2 regions of the Paenibacillus sp. 102 genome follow, and region 1 is predicted to be linked to the other one. Evidence: riboswitches for the same ligand, from Rfam matches in the RefSeq annotation. Region 1 holds a riboswitch; the other holds the start of a gene.
The links. A riboswitch is a leader RNA that binds a small molecule or an ion and turns the genes downstream of it on or off. The one in region 1 is predicted to bind S-adenosylmethionine.
Positions count from the first base shown of each region.

Region 2: it holds a riboswitch for S-adenosylmethionine, as region 1 does, so the genes downstream of both, AAIE21_RS19315 (PTS sugar transporter subunit IIA) here and AAIE21_RS14410 (methionine ABC transporter ATP-binding protein) in region 1, are expected to answer to the same signal.

Region 1 covers NZ_JBCGHT010000005.1:90,402-95,534, forward strand. Annotated here, with positions in the region: gene metQ (methionine ABC transporter substrate-binding lipoprotein MetQ) at 88-900, opposite strand; gene AAIE21_RS14405 (methionine ABC transporter permease) at 926-1,591, opposite strand; gene AAIE21_RS14410 (methionine ABC transporter ATP-binding protein) at 1,584-2,609, opposite strand; SAM riboswitch class I at 2,950-3,059, opposite strand; gene AAIE21_RS14415 (hypothetical protein) at 3,185-3,529, opposite strand; gene AAIE21_RS14420 (thioredoxin family protein) at 3,681-3,989, opposite strand; gene AAIE21_RS14425 (toprim domain-containing protein) at 3,993-4,337, opposite strand; gene gcvH (glycine cleavage system protein GcvH) at 4,679-5,062, opposite strand; gene AAIE21_RS14435 (arsenate reductase family protein) at 5,104-5,133, opposite strand, start outside.
Region 2 covers NZ_JBCGHT010000010.1:29,874-35,006, forward strand. Annotated here, with positions in the region: gene treC (alpha,alpha-phosphotrehalase) at 1-811, opposite strand, end outside; gene treP (PTS system trehalose-specific EIIBC component) at 825-2,252, opposite strand; gene treR (trehalose operon repressor) at 2,400-3,110, opposite strand; SAM riboswitch class I at 3,243-3,349, shown strand; SAM riboswitch class I at 3,420-3,521, shown strand; gene AAIE21_RS19315 (PTS sugar transporter subunit IIA) at 3,624-4,082, shown strand; gene AAIE21_RS19320 (PTS sugar transporter subunit IIB) at 4,095-4,415, shown strand; gene AAIE21_RS19325 (PTS galactitol transporter subunit IIC) at 4,435-5,133, shown strand, end outside.

The DNA.
Region 1 (5,133 bases):
GTATACGGATCTTTTTCTTATCATTCGATTTCTTATTTCCCAAAGGAAAAATAAGAGCTGGCATTTACCAGCCCTTATGAAAAACAATTATTCTTTCACAGGAACAACTGCCCCTTTATATTCTTTATTAATAAAGTCCTCAATCTCTTTAGAATGTAACACTTCTACAAGTGCTTTAATTTCTTTTTTGTCCTTATCACCTTTACGAACCGCAACTACGTTTGCATACGGAGAATCGTTTCCTTCGATCGCAATCGCATCTTTCTCTGGGCTTAATTTTGCGTCAATCGCATAGTTTGAGTTAATTAAAACCGCATCGCCTTCTTTATTGTTATACACTTGTGGCAATAAGCCAGGCTCAATATCTGTTTTAAACTTCAAATTTTTTGGATTTTCCGCAATATCTTTTGTAGTCGCTTTAACAGGGTCTACACCATCTTTAATTTTTAAAACGCCCTCTTTTTGTAAAATCGCTAAACCACGTCCATGGTCAGCAACAGAGTTACTCATAATAATTGTCGCTCCGTTTGGAAGCTCTTTTAAACTTTTATATTTTTGAGAATAGACACCGATTGGTTCTAAATGAATTTTCCCTGCCACTTCAAACTTATAGCCCTTATCTTTAATCTCTTTCTCTAAATACGGAATATGCTGGAAGTAATTCGCATCTAACTCTTTATCTGCTAAAGATTTATTTGGCAGTACATAATCTTGAAATGGTTTGATGTCCAATTGGATACCTTTTTTCTCAAGTAACGGTTTTGCTTTCTCTAAAATCTCAGCGTGCGGTACATTAGAAGCTCCGACAACAAGTTTTTTTTCATCTTTATCTTTCCCACCACAAGCAGTTAGCCCAAAAATTGACGTTGTAATAAGTGCTGTAAGTAATAATTTTTTCATGTTATAAACACCCTTCCCCTTTTATTTATCGTTTATCAATTCGAGCTGTAACAAGATCTCCAATAAACTGAATCAAGAAAACAACGAGTAATACACAAATCGTCGCAACGAATGTCACATCGTTATGTCCGCGCTGAAATCCATCTAAATAAGCAAGTGTTCCAAGACCTCCAGCACCGACAACACCAGCCATTGCTGTATATCCTACAAGCGCAATTGTCGTTACTGTAATACCAGATACAAGTGCTGGCAATGATTCTGGAATCAATACTTTCCAAATAATCGTGCTCGTTTTTGCTCCCATTGCTTTTGAAGCTTCAATCACACCTTTATCAATCTCGCGAAGTGCGATTTCAACCATTCTTGCATAAAATGGTGCTGCCCCAATAATTAAAGCTGGCAATGCTGCACTTGCCCCAAGCATAGTTCCAAGCAAAAGCTTCGAAAATGGAATTAATAAAATAATTAAAATGATAAATGGAATGGAACGAAAAATATTTACAAATGCTCCAATTACAGTGTGAATCGCTTTGTTTTCCCACAAGTTATCTTTAGATGTCATAAAGAGTAATAATCCTAAAATAAGACCGAAAATAAATGTGGCAAGCGCTGCGATTGCTGTCATATATAATGTTTCACCTGTTGCTTCTAACATTTGATTCCAATCCACGTTTGTGAGTAATTTATCCATGTGCAATCACCTCCAGCTCTACTTGCTCTTGATGAATTCCTGCTATCGCTTGCTGGATTGCTGCTTCTGAACCATTTAAGTGAACAACTAAGTTCCCGTAAGATCCATTGTTTGTTTGAGCGATATTGCCTTGCAAAACACTCACTTCAATATCCTCGCGTCTCATTAATCTTTGAAGCACCGGACGCTCTACAGAATCACCAATAAACTGTAAACGAATAACTTTTCCATCTGGATATTTTTCTAATAAGCTCTCAATCGTTTCATTTGTATCTTCAGAATCCGTTAACTGCTGTACAAATCTCTTTGTAATTTCCTGCTGTGGGTTACGGAATACATTTAGTACAGGACCGCTTTCTACAATTTTTCCTTTTTCCATTACTGCAACGCGATTACAAATCTTGCGAATTACATGCATTTCATGTGTAATGAGTACAATTGTTAAACCAAGGCGCTTATTAATATCTAATAGTAAATCTAAAATTTGATCTGTCGTTTCTGGATCAAGTGCTGATGTTGCTTCATCACAAAGTAATACTTTTGGATTATTCGCTAATGCTCTCGCAATCCCAACGCGCTGTTTTTGCCCACCACTTAACTGAGATGGATAGGCATCTCCTCTTCCTTCTAATCCAACAAGACGGATTAATTCATCCACACGATTTTTTCGCTGCGCTTTCTCTACCCCTGCAATCTCTAGTGGAAAAGCAATATTTTCGCGCACAGTTCGTGACCAAAGTAAATTAAAGTGCTGAAAAATCATTCCAATTTCTTGTCTTGCCTTTCGAAGTTCATTTCCAGTAATTGCTGAAATAACACGATTCGCTATCGTAATCTGTCCAGAAGTTGGTTTCTCTAATTGATTAAATAATCTAATTAAAGAACTTTTACCAGCGCCACTATATCCGATAACACCAAAAATCTCGCCTTTTTCTATTTTCAAATTGGCATCATCTACAGCAGTGACATCACCGCTTTTTGATTTATATATTTTCTTTACATTTTCTAATAAGATCATGATGTTCACCCCTTTTTTGTTTAAAAAGCGTAAGCGGCTCGTTTAGCTCTGATCGGCTAAGGTTCTCTCACACAAAAGGTGCTGTGCGGGAGGTTCTTAGACGCGAAGAGCTTGCCGCTGAAGCTGGATTTCATAAAAAGCGCAAGCAGCTCGTTAAATTTACTCCCACAATTTTTTATTTTTGATGTGAGAATTGCTTAAATCTAACTGTCGCTATAGCTACATTTCTTATTAACTCCTCTTATTATTCGAATGTCCTCCTCATTCAAACAACAAAAAAACCTTTCTGCTTTTAGAATGAGCAGAAAGGTTTATATGCATATATCAACATTACCCCTTCCTCTCATCTCTCAAAGCATTTGCTTTGCAGGAATTGGCACCATTTCAACATACTAGTTGACGGTTGCCGGGTTTCACAGGGCTCAGTCCCTCCACCTCTCTTGATAAGAGAAATCAGATTAAATTTTCGTCTGATTTGAAATTTATGAAATTGTCTATATTTTATGACTTGAATTGTATCAATATACATCCACTATGTCAACAAAAAAATTCTCAAAAAACGAACCTTCAGAATATTAAGCGCCTACTGGCATCGGCTTACATATATGAAATACCGATTCTAATAATAACATCGTACGATATGTTCCTGAATAATGTACATGTCCATTATTTATGAGCGTTTGTAACCGAACATTTCCAGTAACTAATCGCCGTAAATCATCCTCTTGAAAGCAAACAATTCGTTCTGATCCCCTTGCTTCCTTCAAAAGCTGTATATACTCTCTTGAAATTTGAAGTGAGCAACTCTCATCCCCCAAACGAAAATTAATCGTTTTTTCTCCTTGCCGAAGAAGCGGTTCTAGATGGTATTGGCTATTAGCATACGTTACAAATGATTGAAGCAACAAATATAATCCCATTCTAATCACATCCTTCATATCACTCTCTACTAATACCATTCCATCTTTTCAAACAGCAATCCTGTTACTTTCTCTCGACAAATACCGTATCACTTCTCTGCCACTGACACATTTCCCGAGAAATATGTCGAGGCGACAAAAAATTTGCCGCCTACTGTAATTCTGTATATAAATATTCAACCGAATGAAAAGCATATATTTTCTTCGTAAGTGTCCCACTTTCAAATACAAGTAAACAAGGTACACTTTCTATCGCATATTCTCGTGCCAAATGTGGCGCATAATTTAAATCTAGCATTCCTATTTCTAATTCAGATATAGTCGCTTCTACCACCGTTAACATCTTCTTTGCTAATTGGCATGTTCCGCACATCGGTGTATATACATATAACACTGTTTTTTCTTTGTCTGCTATTAGAACTGTAGCTTCAGCACCTGTCCAGTCAATCACTTCTATCATTCCTTACCGTAAATATTCTGTATAAACGTCAATGTCAGCTCCCCATAATACGTTCGCTAAATGATTCGAAGGAGCAGTTGCTACTTCACGATACGAACGGTCAATGTAAATATGCTCGGCTTGCGGGAATTCTTTTCGAAATTGTTTTCGAAGCTTTTCACCTGCAGCATCAGCATCCACTAGCACATACACTTCTTTATCAAAAAACTGATCAATGAGTTCATCCATTTTCGACAAACCAATTGTACCATTTGTACAAACAATTTCCACTGGTTCGCGAATAATAGATTCAATCTTTCTTCTATCTGATTTCCCTTCGACAATAATGACTTTCTCTACATAGACCATATGTCATCACCCGATCACCATATACTATAAAACACCCTTACTTTAGTATATAGTATATTCGATATTTTCATGTTGTTTCCTGTTTATTTTTGCAAAGAAAAGCAGAGGCGGCTGTTTAGCCCCGTTGGCTAAGGTTCTTTCGCATAGAAGACGCTTTTTGTCTTCTCATGCGGAAGGTTCTTAGACATGAGGGGCTAGGAGGCAAAGCTAGACAAAGAAAAGCGCAAGCGGCTCGTTCAGAATGTAAGGGGGATGGAGCTTCTGACGGAGAGACATTTTCCTGTTCACTTCAGCCAAAATAAAAAGGACAGCACACAGGCTGTCCTTTTTGGTGACTAGAATTAGTCTTGGTTTGTCATTTCTGCGTATTTTTCTGCAGATAATAACCCTTCTAATTGGCTTTCATCAGAAAGTTCAACTTTAACCATCCATGCACCTTCGTATGGAGATTCGTTAACAAGTTCTGGTTGGTCACTTAATTCTTCGTTTACTGCTACAACTTTACCACTTACAGGTGCGTATAATTCAGAAACTGTTTTAACAGATTCTACGCTTCCGAATGGCTCGTCAGCTTCAAGTGTTGCACCTACTTCAGGAAGTTCAACGAATACGATATCGCCTAACTCGCTTTGTGCAAAATGAGTAATACCGATAACAACTTGGTTGCCTTCAGTTTTTACCCATTCGTGTTCTTCAGAGTAACGTAAATGATTTGGAATGCTCATGACTGTACCTCCAGTGAATGTATTAATTATGTAAAAATACCTTATTGGTACTTTTTCCACACACTTTCAAA
Region 2 (5,133 bases), on a different contig from region 1:
ATGTCATACTTAATTCCTTCCGCTCTGGGTTCGAATACTTAATACAATTATCAATTGTTGTAGATGACATTTCTCCAACTGTAATTACATCTTTCCCCGCAAATACTTCTTGGTTCATCTCCTGTAAATATTCATGAACACGCGGTCCATCTGTATAGTATTTACGTCCATCACTAGTAGCTAGTGTTCCTTCATCATCTAAAAAATGCTGTTCTTTTGAAATTAAGTTAATAACATCCAGCCTGAATCCTGTTACACCTTTTTCAAGCCAAAAGCGCATCATTTCGTATACTTCTTCACGAAGTTTTTCATTCTCCCAGTTTAAATCAGCTTGTGTTTTATCAAATAGATGCAAATAATATTGCTTTGTTTTCTCATCGTATTCCCAAGCGGAGCCGCCAAACTTAGACTGCCAATTATTCTTTTCATCACGCCAAATATAAAAATCACGATACGGGCTATTTTTATCATGGCGCGCTTCCTGAAACCACTTATGCTCCGTTGAACTATGGTTCACAACGATATCAAGCATAATATCAATTTCACGCTTCTTCGCTTCTGCTAACAGTTCTTCAAACTCTTCCATCGTTCCATAAGATGGATCTATAGAATAATAATCGCTAACATCATAACCATTATCATTTTGCGGTGAACGATAAATGGGAGTAAGCCAAATATAATCAACACCAAGTTTTTGTAAATAATCTAATTTCTCTGTTACACCTTTTATATCGCCTGTCTCTGTATTGTAATAGCTATTAAAGCTTTTCGGATAAATTTGATAGACAACACTTTTATGCCAATCTTTCATGCTAAACTGCCTCCTACTTCTGTTTTACTCGCTTTGCAAATAACCACGTTAAAACAAATGGAACTACTACTGCGATTATCATCCCAACCACAAACATTGGAATCGATTTCGGAATGATAGAAATAAAGGCTGGTAAACCACCAATTCCAATCGCTGGTGCTAATACACCATTTAACGTGATAAATACTGCAGCAATTGCCGATCCCGTAATAGCTGCATAAAACGGAAATTTATTTCTTAAATTCACACCAAACATTGCTGGTTCTGTAATACCGAAGTACGCTGAAATAGCTGATGTTGATGCCATACTTTTATCATTTTGATTTTTTGAAATCCAAAACATTGCCAGCGCTGCGCTACCTTGCGCGATATTAGAAAGTGCAATCATTGGCCAAATGAATGTGCCGCCATTTTGCGCGATTAACTGTAAATCAATCGCAATAAACATATGATGCATACCTGTAATTACGAGTGGTGCATATAATGCGCCAAATAATACTGCGCCAAGTGCAGGAACTGTTTCATATACACCAACTAAACCAGCTGTTAATAAATCACCAATATGACGTGTAACTGGACCGATAACTCCTAACGCTAATACACCAGTCACAACGACTGTTGTAATCGGTACGACTAATAATTGAATTGCATTTGGCACACGTTTCTTAAGGAAAATTTCAACTTTACTTAATACAAATGCTGCTGCTAAAATCGGTAAAATTTGTCCTTGGTATCCTACTTTTTCAATTTGGAACAATCCTAAAATATTAAAGTACTCAATTTTTTGTCCATCTAGTCCTGCCGATGCTTTTCCATAATTCCATGCATTTAATAAATCAGGATGTACAAGCATTAACCCCATTACAATCCCGAGTATTGGACTGCCGCCGAAACGTTTTGTCGCAGACCAACCAACAAGTGCTGGTAAGAATACAAATGCGGTATTTGCCATCATATTAATTAAATCCCATAGCCCGCCTAAGTTTGGATATACTTCTAATAAATTCTTCCCTTCAAAAAATAAATCTTTCGCTCCTAATAAATTATTAATCCCCATAAGTAAACCGGCTGTAACAATTGCTGGTAAAATCGGCATAAATACATCAGAAAATACCTTTACAAATTTTTGCATCGGATTTAATTTTTGATTTCCCGAATCCTTCACATCCGCTACTGTCGATTCCTTCATATCTGCAAGCGTTATCAATTCTGCATATACTCGATCTACATCTCCTGGACCAATAACAATTTGAAATATACCAGCGTTATGAAACGCTCCTTTTACTAATGAAACCGCTTGTAATTTATCGTTATCTATTTTACTTTCATCCTTTAAAGCGATACGAAGCCTTGTTACACAATGTGCTGCTTGTTCAATATTTTCTTTACCACCAATATAATTCAGCACTTCTTGTGCTGTTTGACGATAATCTTTCCCCATATCCCGTCCCTCTTTTCTTTTTTTGATACCGTTTACAATTACATATTAACTCGTATATATAAGTTAGTCAACACTCGTATGTACGAGTTTGTATTATTTTTTATCGAAATACACAAAAAGAGATGAAACATCTATCGTTTCATCTCTTTATTTTCTCCGCGCCACATCTGAAAAATGAAAAATATCAAGTCGGTGGCGTGATTCTGTATATTCAAACTGACTACCATCATAAAGATGAGTAAAGTTTTTCACAACAACAACATAATCTGTTCCATTTAAATCTAAATACTTCCGATCATCATCTGTGCAAGGTTGCACTTCGATAACGCGATGTGAATAACTAATATGTAATTCTAATACTTTCTCAATGTATTTATAAATCGACTTCTCAGCAATGTCTTTTGTTAATTCAGGGATATATTCAGATACAAAATAGTTTACATCTAAAATTACATTTTCCCCATCAATATTTCGAACACGTTTAATATGATCTACCTGCGTTTTCGCCTTCACATTTAATAATTTTGCTATTTCTTTCGGTGCTGACAATTGCTCCATCTCTACCACATTTGTTATACATTGACGCCCTAATCGTTCATTCTCCTCTTGAAAACTCACAATACCACCAAAATTAAATTCAATGTTTTTTCGTTTTAAAACGAAAACGCCTTTACCATGAATTTTCTGTACATATCCACGTTCCTGTAATAAATCAACAGCTTTTCTTACCGTCCCACGGCTCGCTTCATACTGCTTCATCAATTCTGTTTCAGATGGAATTTTACATCCCTCTGTTAACTTACGATTATCAATGGAATCACTTATCTCCGTATAAATCTGCTCATACTTACTCATCATTTTGAATATCCCCTTGTCACCTTCTATTTCTACTTGTATTATAGCATGACAGAAAATTAGTTTTTCCTCTTGATTATTTTACACATTAACCCTATAATATTTACATATTTCACAAAAATCATAATTTATAAACTCTTATCAAGAGAGGTGGAGGGATCGGCCCTATGAAACCTCGGCAACCCCTATTTTATTTAGGTAGGTGCCAATTCCTTTAGAATCTAAATTCTAAAAGATAAGAAGAAGCGATATTGTATATTTCAAAGCCTTCTTCTTGTAAAGTAGGCTTTTTTATTATTTTCATACTTTTACTCCTTATCAAGAGAGGTGGAGGGACCGGCCCTACGAAACCTCGGCAACCCCTATTTTATTAGGAAGGTGCTAATTCCTGCGTTTAAAGGCGACAGATAAGGTGATGATTTTCTAATCAAAGTAATCATCCCTTTCTTCGCATAGAAAGGGGTGATTTTTTTATTACTACACACTAAATTACAACTAGGGAGGAGACGAAGTTATTTGGATATTTTCCACGAACAGTTTATTTACCCAAAACTTTCAGATACAACATTTAAAGAAATTTTAGAAAAGGTTTCCACCGACTTACTTATGAAGGGATTTGTAAAAGAAAGCTTCTCACAAGCTGTGCTAGAACGAGAAATGCATCATCCAACAGGTCTTCCTACTGAAAAAATTGGGGTAGCCATCCCTCATACAGATCCTTCACATATTACACAATCTGTCATCAGTGTAATTACATTAGAAACACCTATCCCTTTTACTCTTATGGGGAGTTTGGAAAAAGAAACAACAAATGTGCAAGTTCTTTTCTTACTTGCGCTACAAGATGGTAGGCAACACATTCAAATACTTAAAGAAATTATGAAACTTATTCAACATCCACAGCTGCTGCAACAACTAGCTACTGCGTCTACAAAATCAGAGATTATAGAATCTATTTCTACTCTTACTATTTAAGGAGGAAAAAACATGAGAATATTTCACATTTTAACAGTTTGCGGTTCAGGGACAGTAAGCTCAACTATGGTTTCAGAAAAGCTAAAAGAGGCTTTAAGTGAGGATCATATTACAATTACAACAACTGAGGTAAAACCTACACAAGTCGAACAATTTTTAGAAGAAAGACAATATGATTTTATTGCTTATACTACACCTATCCCTCAAGGTCTCTCTATTCCAGCGATTAATGCTGTTGGATTTTTAACTGGTTTTGATGAAGAAAGTTTTTTAGAAGAAGTAAAACAAGTTATTCATAACATTTTAAAACAAGAAGACATTATAAATTCATAAGACGGGTGGATTGATACAAATGGAACTAGAATTTCTTAAGAAGATTTTTGATACATTTGGCGCATCCGTTTTTGTGCCAATTGTTATTTTTATAATCGCGATCGCTTTAAAGGTAAATCGTAAAAAAGCTTTTTATTCTGCTTTATATGCAGGTATTGGCTTACAAGGATTCACTCTTTTACTAAATGCTTATATCCCTATTATTATGCCTGTTGTTCAAAATATGGTGAAAAGTACAGGAGTCAGCCTCCCTGTATTTGATATCGGATGGCAAGCTAGCTCAATTGTTGCCTATTCTACGGAAGTCGGGATGATCTTTGTAGGTCTCGCACTATTGCTGCAAGTTGGATTATTCCTACTTAAATGGACGAATATTTTCCAACCAGGAGATTTATGGAACAATTATTCCTATATGGTATGGGGTTCCATGATTTATTTAGTTACAAGTAATTTATGGCTAGCTTTAGCTTGCATGATTACACTTAATCTGTATAGCCTTCTTTTCGCAGAATTATTGTCCAAAAGATGGTCTACATATTTTCAATACCCGCGTTGTGCGATTTTACAGTTACATCATGTTGGGAGCATTCCCTTTGCGATTGGACTAAACAGCCTGCTAACAAAGTTCGGTGTTGGAAAAGTAAATGCTAACCCCGAAGTATTAAAGAAAAAATTAGGATTATTTGGAGAACCCATTTTTCTAGGACTATTTCTCGGT